Gimesia benthica: one gene and its partner. Each later gene encodes a partner of the first gene's protein in a complex. Links are inferred from orthologs where the notes say so. Each region holds a gene or a part of one and is shown in the gene's direction. Other genes may lie near its edges.

Evidence for each region. The genes of interacting proteins can lie anywhere in the genome.
Region 2: the proteins of carB (region 1) and carA are in contact, whole or in part, in a solved structure (PDB 1KEE), measured with the Escherichia coli proteins. The link is inferred for Gimesia benthica from one-to-one orthologs.

What each region holds. Positions count from the first base shown.
Region 1 is NZ_CP043930.1:3,835,381-3,841,207, reverse strand. The notes cover bases 1,255-5,044. They hold carB (carbamoyl-phosphate synthase large subunit), read left to right. Parts: upstream 1,255-1,589; coding sequence 1,590-4,844; downstream 4,845-5,044. Other genes in these bases: F1728_RS14660 (class I SAM-dependent methyltransferase), read right to left, coding at 4,909-5,044. In the rest of the region: more of F1728_RS14660, read right to left, coding at 5,045-5,484; F1728_RS14655 (cation:dicarboxylate symporter family transporter), read left to right, coding at 5,690-5,827. UniProt on the Escherichia coli protein: Large subunit of the glutamine-dependent carbamoyl phosphate synthetase (CPSase).
Region 2 is NZ_CP043930.1:2,153,752-2,158,163, forward strand. What follows is about bases 1,146-4,058. They hold carA (glutamine-hydrolyzing carbamoyl-phosphate synthase small subunit), read left to right. Parts: upstream 1,146-1,969; coding sequence 1,970-3,148; downstream 3,149-4,058. Other genes in these bases: F1728_RS08120 (ArsR/SmtB family transcription factor), read left to right, coding at 1,429-1,824; ndk (nucleoside-diphosphate kinase), read left to right, coding at 3,354-3,821; sucD (succinate--CoA ligase subunit alpha), read right to left, coding at 3,915-4,058. Outside these bases: F1728_RS08110 (PVC-type heme-binding CxxCH protein), read left to right, coding at 1-212; F1728_RS08115 (SDR family NAD(P)-dependent oxidoreductase), read right to left, coding at 220-990; more of sucD, read right to left, coding at 4,059-4,412. UniProt on the Escherichia coli protein: Small subunit of the glutamine-dependent carbamoyl phosphate synthetase (CPSase).

The sequences.
Region 1 (5,827 bases):
CTACTGGCAACCAGGGCCGCCAGCAGGCCGTTCAAAATGTTTTCAATTTCAATCTGTTTCCGCTGGTAGAACTGCCAGAGGAGCAGGGTGATCGCCCCGCAGGCCGATGCAAGGAACGTGTTGATCAGAATCTGAGGGACGTGCGCCGTGAATCCGAATTCACTACCGCCGTTGAATCCAAACCAGCCGATCCAGAGGATAAACACCCCGGTCGTCGCCAGCGTCAGATTATGACCTTTGAATTTGCGTGTTGTCTTTTCCTGGTCCTGGTCAAAGCGACCGGTCCGCGGTCCGATAATCATGATCGAAGCCAGTGCCGCCCAGGCACCGATCGAATGCACGACCGTCGATCCACTGAAATCCCGGAACCCCAGAGACTCCAGCCAGCCGGGTGTTTTACCGGCAAAGTGACTCGTCCAGGCCCAGTGACCGAATACGGGATAAATGATGCCCCCAGGACCACCGCCAGAATCAGGTAGGCGGTAAACCGCATCCGTTCCGCAGAGGCTCCCGAAGCAATCGTGGCTGCAGTCGCACAAAGCATCAACTGAAACAGAAAGAACGCCGACAGGAAGATATTCGTTCCCGGATTGATAAACGGGAAGTGTGAAGTTCCAATCAGGCCGCCGGTCGTGGTACCAAACATCAGACCAAAACCGAAAATCCAGTACAGCACACCCACCAGACTCACGTCGACGATATTTTTAATCGCCACGTGAATACTGTTTTTCGAGCGGGAGAGTCCCGATTCCAGACAACAGAATCCCGCCTGCATAAACAGGACAAAGATACTGCAGAGCAGAATCCAGATAATGTCAATTTGCTGATGGAGATCCATAGTCGTTCATTCTCAAGTCAGTACGTATTCGATGGGAGTTTCTTTCACCTTTCCACAGGCCGTCATCAGTTTGATCAGAGAGCAGAGGCGAGAGAACTCGACCGAATAGATCTGCTGTCAAATCAAGTTTATGTCCCGTTCCCGCAACATGTGGCGTTAAAGCAACACATTTTGAGAAGCTTCACATTTCGAAAACTGGTGTGCGGTAATTCCCTGTATCTGAAAGGAGGTGAAGGAATCAATTTGTCTATCTGGACGAAAATCGAGCGGTTATCGGAGTTGCAAATCCAAAATGTTCTCTTTTAAAGACTTACGCACATCCTGCCTCCCGCAACGCAATCAGCACAACCACTACAACAATCCAGACCCAGAGATACACTTTATCCGGCACTCAACCCGAAAATTATTCGACTGTTACCACTTACCTCAATCAACGCCACTGAAAATTCGAGCCACACCACTGTTGTAAGCTGCTGTTCGTTGTGTCTGTCTCTTGTGAACTCAGCCAATCCAGCTCCGCTAAAATAGAGTTCGTTGACCGTATCCCTTCACCGACTGAAAGAACTGCCGATTCAAGTCGCCTGCTGTCCTCGCCACAACGGAACCACGTTTCAAAGCGCGTTCTGTCACTTTCTGGTCTGCCTTGCTTGATTATTTTGGTGTGCTTGTTAACGTTGGGAAGATTTGCGCAGAAATTCGCTACGACATTCGCATGATAATGTACATTTGCTGTTGAAAGTGATCTAAAAAAGTGCCTAGACGCGACGACATTAAGAAGATTTTGATTATTGGCTCCGGTCCGATTGTCATCGGGCAGGCATGTGAATTTGACTATTCGGGAACGCAGGCCTGTAAGGCCCTCCGCGAAGATGGTTATGAAGTGGTGCTGGTTAACTCCAACCCCGCAACCATCATGACGGACCCGGAAACCGCTCACCGCACCTACATCGAACCGATTACCTGGCAGTACATCCAGAAAGTAATCGAAATCGAAAAGCCGGACGCACTGCTCCCCACACTGGGGGGACAGACCGGCCTGAACGCAGCCATGGACCTCGCCCGCCGCGGAATCCTTGATCAGCTGGGCGTGGAACTCATCGGTGCTCGCGAAGAGGTCATCGCCAAAGCGGAAAGCCGCGATCAGTTCAAAGAAGCCATGACCAAAATCGGCCTCGACTGCCCCCGCAGTGCCGTGGTCCACAACATGGAAGAAGCCAATGCCGCGGTCAAAGATATCGGCCTGCCGATCATCATCCGCGCCAGTTACACACTCGGTGGTACCGGCGGTGGGGTGGCTTACAACCGTGAAGAGTTCGTAGAGAAAGTCCGCAGCGGTCTGGCTCTCTCCCCCGTGAACGAAGTTCTGCTGGAAGAATCCATCCTCGGCTGGAAAGAGTACGAGATGGAGGTCATGCGGGACCAGGCCGACAACGTCGTCATCATCTGCTCGATCGAAAACTTCGATCCGATGGGTGTGCACACCGGCGACTCGATCACCGTCGCCCCCGCTCAGACGCTGACCGACAAGGAATACCAGCGGATGCGCGATGCGACCATCGCCTGTATCCGCGAGATCGGCGTCGAAACCGGCGGTTCCAACGTGCAGTTCGCCATCAATCCCGATACGGGCCGCATGACGATCATCGAAATGAACCCCCGCGTCAGCCGCTCCAGTGCACTCGCCTCCAAAGCGACCGGCTTCCCGATTGCCAAAATCGCAGCCAAGCTGGCCGTCGGTTATCGCCTCGATGAAATCCGTAACGACATCACCCGGGAAACGCTTGCCTGCTTCGAGCCAACCATCGATTACGTCGTCACCAAGATCCCTCGCTGGACATTCGAAAAATTCCCCGATGCCGACCCGGTCCTCACCGTGCAGATGAAATCGGTAGGCGAAACCATGTCCATCGGCCGTACCTTCAAAGAATCGCTGCAGAAAGCACTCCGCGGCCTGGAAATCGGTCACTTCGGGCTGGGTGGCGGTAACAAGGATCTCTGGGGCACCCCCAAGCAACCCGCGCGGGACCTGATTCAGTCCAAGCTGTCGATTCCCAACGACGAGCGGCTGTTCTACCTGCGGTACGCATTCAAATCCGGCATGAGCGTCGAAGAAGTCCACGAGCTCAGCGACATCGATCCCTGGTTCCTGAACCACATCCGTCAGCTCGTGGAATTCGAAGACAAGATCCGCGCCGTCTCCCGTCTGGAAGACCTGGACTATGCCTTCATGAAACAGGCCAAGCAGCACGGCTACTCCGACAAGCAGCTTGCCTTCTGGCTCGACTCCACCGAAATGGATGTCCGCCAGTACCGCAAAAGCCTGGGTATCGAAGCCACCTTCAAACAGGTCGATACCTGTGCTGCCGAGTTCGAAGCCTACACACCGTACTTCTACTCGACCTACGAAGATGAAAACGAAACGCCGGGCAATCCCGATCACAAACGCCGCATCATGATTCTCGGCGGCGGCCCCAACCGCATCGGGCAGGGGATTGAATTCGATTACTGCTGCTGCCAGGCTTCGTTCGCCCTGCAGGAACTGGGCATCGAAAGTATCATGGTCAACTCGAATCCCGAAACGGTCTCGACCGACTATGACACCTCCGACCATCTGTTCTTCGAACCGCTGACCACCGAGGATGTGCTCAACATCTGCGATCGTATGCAGCCGGATGGCGTCATCGTGCAGTTCGGCGGACAGACTCCGCTCAACCTCGCCCGGGGACTCGAAGCCGCAGGCATCAACATCATCGGTACCAGCCCCGAAATGATCGATGCAGCCGAAGACCGTGAACGCTTCCAGGCAATTCTCGAGAAGCTCGAACTGCATCAGCCTCCGAACGGTATCGCCACGAATATCGAGAGCGCCCGCAACGTCGCCCGCAAAATCAGCTATCCGATTCTGGTTCGCCCCAGCTACGTGCTCGGCGGCCGGGCCATGGAAATCTGCTACGATGAAGAATCGCTGGTCCGCTACATGAACGAAGCGGTCAATGCCTCTCCCGACCATCCGGTCCTCGTCGATCAGTTCCTCGAAGACGCGATCGAAGTCGATGTCGACGCCATCTCCGACGGCATCACCACGCTGGTCGGTGGCGTGATGGAACACATCGAAGAAGCCGGTGTGCACTCCGGTGACTCGGCCTGTGTCCTGCCACCTCACTCGCTCCCCGATTCCGTCATCGACGAAATCAAACGGGCCACACACGCCCTCGCTCGCGAACTCAAGGTCAAAGGCCTGATGAATATCCAGTTCGCGGTGAAGAAGACCGAAGACGATTACATCGTCTACATCCTCGAGGTCAACCCGCGTGCCAGCCGGACGTCGCCGTTCGTCTCCAAGGCCACCGGGCTTCCACTGCCCAAAATCGCCGCCAAGGTCATGGCGGGCGTCTCGCTGCTGGAACAGAACGTGACCAAAGAACCGAAACCCAAACACACCTCGGTCAAAGAGAGTGTCTTCCCCTTCTCCCGCTTCCTGGGCGTCGACATCATCCTCGGCCCCGAAATGCGGTCCACCGGGGAAGTCATGGGAATCTCGGATGGCTTCGCGATGGCCTTCGCCAAGAGCCAGCTCGCAGCAAATACCAGCCTGCCTTCTGAAGGCACCGTCTTCATCAGCATGGCTGACCTCTACAAAGACATGATCATCGATCCCGCACGACGGTTGATCGACCTCGGTTTCAAGATCGTCTCGACCTCCGGCACCGCCCGCGTTCTCCGCGAAGCAGGCCTCGAAGTCTCGACCGTCAAGAAGCTCAAAGAAGGTCGTCCCAACCTGCTGGACATGATGGCCAACCAGGAAGTCCAGTTCATCTTCAACACGCCCAGTGGCAAAGGCTCGCGGACGGACGAAGGCAAAATCCGCTCGGCATCGGTTTCGTATGGCGTGACCTGTGTCACCACGATCCCGGGCTGCCTCGCGGTTGTCAAAGCCCTCGAAGCACTCGCCGAAGATGCCACTCCCCAGGTCCGTGCCCTGCAGGACTGGATGGCCGATCTCTAAACGCAATCTCAAGTCGCTGTGCTCCTCATTTCTGTGAGGAGCACAGCCTTGTCTGATCAATACCTCAGCGGTTCCGCTTCTTACGTTTGGCATACGTGTCGCGTCGCTTCTCCGCGTGAAACACAAAGTAGCCGTCAATCTCGTGCACTTCGGTCCCTCCGAAAATGCTCGTCAGCTTCTTCTGGTACCACAGCCGTCGCCGTGTGACCATCACCATCCGTCCGCCGACCTTCAGCCGGTTGAATCCCTTCATGATAAACTGCTTGGCGACCGCAAAATCCTCATGGTAAGGCGGGTTAGAAAGAATCCAGTCGAAGTCGGTCTCCCGGTGATCCTGTAATCCATCGCTCTGCAGAATCGTCACCCCCGCAACCTGGTTCCGTTCAGCGTTCTGTCGAGCCACTTTAATCGCCCGGGCATCGATGTCCGTCATCACCACATTCTCCGACCCCACAATCGAAGCCGCCAGAATTCCCACCACGCCCCAGCCGCATCCCAAATCCAGCACCCGCTCTCCTGGTGCAAACGTCACCGTCGAGAGCATCGCTTCCGTTCCCCGATCCAGATTCTGGGGAGAAAATAATTCCGCCGCAGTTTCAAACTGGAACTGCCGACTATGATAGGTAAGGGAGAATGGCATACAGGTACAACAGGTCTGGAGTTAAGAACGATTTTGTGTTAAGAAACCTTAACATTCGCAGGTCTGGATTCACACTCCAGATTACTGTATCTTCTGTGGAAACATACACATCCGACCTGGATTTCTCCATGGCCCGTCCTGGGTTTCCTGTGATGTAGATTTGATTTTTTCGGCACTGATACCTCAGCGGGCAAGGATCTGGCGTATGGAAAAAGGCGCTCACCCCCATTTCAAACCGGGACTCACCACCTGGATTCTCACGAGTCTGGTGCTGGGGATCTCCTGTGGTTTGTTCTTTGGCGAACTGTGTGCGCCCCTGAAAACGGTCGGCGAGATCTTCATC
Region 2 (4,412 bases), 1.7 Mb from region 1 along the record:
ATCACAAGCACAATAATAAGGAACGTTCGATTTACGACTCCAACGGAAAAATCCGTTCGTTCAAAATCGACGAGATCGAAGAAATGGTCCCTTCCAAAACCTCGATCATGCCTAACGGCCTGGTGGACCAGATGACCCTCCAGGAATTTCGTGACCTGCTTGCCTACCTGCTGCCGGAATCGAATTCGAAGTCGAAACCCGGTTCCGAGTAATCGAAGCTCAGCGAACGGCGCCCCCATTCACATTGATGACCTGTCCGGTAATGTAAGCCGCTTCCCGACTGCAAAGAAACCGCGCCATGTTGGCGATGTCCTGGGGAGTTCCCCAGCAGTCCATCGGGGTTTCCTGTTTGACTCGCTCCTGCCAGACTTCACTCGCCGATTCACCCCAGGCCGTCAGAATCCAGCCGGGTGCGATGCAGTTCACGCGAACCTTCGGTGCCAGCGAGACCGCCAGCGAACGACTGAAACCCATGATGGCATTCTTGCTGGTCGCAAACAGCTCACCACTGGCGCCTTCCATTCCCCGATCCGACTGGTCCCAGCCGATATTGAGTATACAGCCATGACCTTGTTCGCTCATGCGACGTCCCACTTCACGCGACAGCAGAACGGTTCCCCGCACATCAATATTGAACAGTTTTTCGAGCTTCTCGCCATACTCCAGTTTGGCCTGATCTCCCGTCAGCAGATCGACGCCCGCGTTATTCACCCAAATGTCCAATGCTCCCCATTTCTGAAAAGCTCGATTTATAAAATCGTCATACTTTTCCTGGTGAGCCAGGTCGAGGGAGAGCAGATCTGATTCCCGTCCGCGACTCCGGATCTCTTCCACCACAGCTTCTGCGGCCTGGGACGAATCCCGATAATGGATCAGCACGTCCGCCCCCGCCTCAGCCAGCTCCAGTGCAATAGCTTTTCCGATGCCCGAAGAGGACCCGGTCACCATTGCTTTCTTACCGGTCAAATCGCAGAACGCAGAGTCAGACACCACATAACCCCTTACTAAAAAGAGACTTAATCACATAAAACAAGTCTTATTTCGCGAATAATTAGATAAACTGGATAAATACTAGTTGACGATTGGGCAGAGCACTACCATAATTGCCAACGAAATAAGGGAGCGGTCTTCAATTTCTGAACTGAAGCGACTCTCCTACGTCACATCTTTCGCCTGTCTGGCAACATTACAAGTAGTAGTTGAATATTTCAGCTGAGATCTGCGCGCCATGTAGTACAGGCGATTTAGGGCCACAATGTTTTGAACAATTGGTATGGCCAGCGGTTGGCTGCTTGTTTTTCATGATTTAACTTCCCCACGCTGACGTGAGTGGAACGAACAAATTTGCCCCACAGGCTGGTCACGTATATAAAGTGACCGGTTTTAAACGAGCTCTATTGCATGAATTTAAAAAAGGAAACTAGTGATATGGCCACAAATCTTGTGGATCCGCCCCAGGAAGGAACGACCCAGCGTTTTCCGACGCTGCCAGATCATCTGGAGAAAAACCTCGTTAAAGTCTTCAAACTGCTGTCCGACGAAACGCGACTGCGGATTATGCTTTATCTGGCCCAGGAAGAAGAATTATTCGTAACTGCCTTGTGTGAAAGGCTGAATCAGAGCCAGCCGGCTGTGAGCCACCATCTCGCACTCCTTCGCGACGCAGGCTTAATTGAAGCACGCCGCGACGGCAAACACAACTTCTATTCGATCTGCCGGACCCATTTTCACGCGATCATGGCTGAACTGTTCAACAGTTTTAATGATCCGAATGAGAACATTATCCGCATCGATAATTTCGTCCTCACCCAGGACCTGAGCTGATTCCCTTTCGAATCAATTCAAATTTGAAAAAAACGACCGAAGAGGCCGGCCATCAGCGCCGGTCTCTTTTTATTTGCGCCAATCTTTGATAGAACATATCAGATTTGACCCGAATTTCTTCAATCCCTTAAGATCAGTGTAGACAATGCAGAAAACAGCGAAGTTAGCCCTTGCCGATGGCAGTGTATTCACAGGGACGGCTTTTGGTGCGGACGGAGAAGTCCACGGTGAAGTTGTGTTCAACACGAGCATGACCGGGTACCAGGAAATCCTGACCGACCCTTCTTACTGCGGACAGATCGTCACCATGACCTATCCGCAGATCGGGAACTACGGCATCGCCCCCGAAGATATTGAGTCCGGCGGAATCGCTCTGCAGGGCTTCATCGTTCGTGAGCTCTGCGAAATTCCCAGCAACTATCGCTCGACACAGACTCTTGATGAATACCTCAAAGCCGCAGGCGTCATCGGACTGCAGGGAATCGACACCCGCGCCCTGGTGCGGAAGATCCGAACCTCCGGCGCCATGACCGGCGTCCTCTCCACGGTCGATCTCGATGATGAATCGCTGGTCAAAAAAGCCCAGAGCAGCCCGCAACTCGTCGGCCAGGACCTGGTCAGCAAAGTTCTGCCCGCGGAAGCCCGCGAATGGGATGAAGGCCTGCATCCGCTGGCCCACAGCAGTTCGACTCACTCCCTCTCCGGAAAAACCGTCACCAACATGGCCGAAGGGGAAGATCAGGCGGAAAGCAATTACCACATCGTTGCCATCGATTACGGCATGAAGTGGAACATCCCCCGTCACCTGAAACAGCTCGGCTGCCGCGTAACGATTCTCCCCGGAAACTGCACCGCGGAAGACGTTCTCGCCCTCAACCCGGACGGCGTCTTCCTCTCCAACGGCCCCGGAGACCCGGAACCGTTGACCTACGCCATTGAGACGATTCGTAACCTGCTGGGCAAAGTCCCCATCTTCGGAATCTGTCTCGGACACCAGTTGCTCGGACTTGCCTGCGGTTGCAAGACCTTCAAGCTCAAGTTCGGACATCGAGGCGCAAATCAACCTGTTCTCAACCATGACACGAAACAGGTGGAAATCACCTCGCAGAACCACGGTTTTGCCATCGATCCTGAAACCATGCCGGACGATGTCGAAGTCACCCACACCAACATGAACGACAACACTGTCGCCGGGCTCCGCCACAAAACCCATGCTGCCTTCAGTGTGCAATACCACCCTGAAGCCTCGGCCGGCCCCCACGACAGTCATTACCTGTTCAAACAGTTTTTTGACAGCATCTGTCAAACACGGGTTTCTTCCTGATCGCCGCATTTTATCCTCTATATCAGGGTTGAAATGAATCGCATTTTTCATTTCAATTCAACCGGCTGGCGTGGAAATTCCGTACCAGCCAGGCATCCCCCGCCAATAAGTTAAGTTTCCCAATACAAAATTCCAGTGAGTACAGCGAGGGAATTCCGATCCCTCCGTTTCATACAGACCATCGACTTGATAGAAAGAACTCCACATGGCTCTCGAACGCACCCTGATCCTGATTAAACCCGATGCGGTTCAGCGCCGGCTCGCCGGCACCATCCTGTCCCGCTTCGAAAACAAAGGCCTCAAAATTGTCGGCCTCAAACTGATGCAGGTCACCAAGGAACTCTCCGCCGAACATTACGCAGAACATGTGGAAAAGCCGTTCTACCCGCTGCTCGAAGAATTCATCACCTCCGGCCCGGTTATCGCCATCGCCGCTGAAGGACCGGAAGCCATTTCCGTCGTCCGCTCCATGATGGGATCCACCAACGGTCGCGAATCCGCTCCAGGCACCATCCGGGGTGACTTCGGCGTCAGCCGCCAGATGAACCTCGTTCACGGCAGCGACGGCCCCGAAGCTGCTGCCCGCGAAATTCCGATCTACTTCAAACCCGAAGAACTGGTCGATTACGAATCCTCACTGAGCGCCTGGGTCTGTGCTGACGACGAAAAATAGTCGTCTGCTGCTCCGTTCAAGTTGATATAACGACAACAGGGCCACCGGTTAAATCCGGCGGCCCTGTTGTTTTTGGCTGTCTGTTAAAGACGATTAAGAGGCTTTCTCAATCGCCCGCTTGACCGCAGCACCCATGTCTGCCGGGCTTTCCGCCACAACGACACCGGCTGCTTCCAGAGCGGCAATCTTCTCATCCGCTGTTCCGCTACCGCCGCTGATAATCGCACCAGCGTGCCCCATCCGTTTTCCGGGAGGCGCTGTTTTACCGGCGATGAAACCGGCAACCGGCTTGGTCACATGCTCTTTGATGTATTCCGCTGCTTCGATTTCAGCGGTTCCCCCGATCTCACCGATCAGCATGATCGACTCGGTCGCAGGATCGTTCTGGAACATCTCCAAAAGATCGATGAAGGTCGTCCCGATAATCGGGTCACCACCAATACCAATCGCCGTGCTCTGCCCCAGACCAATGTTCCCCAGCTGCCAGGCCGCTTCGTAAGTCAGCGTACCACTCTTGCTGATCAGGCCAACGGAACCGGGCGTATGAATGTAACCGGGCATAATGCCGATCTTCGCGATCCCGGGAGTAAT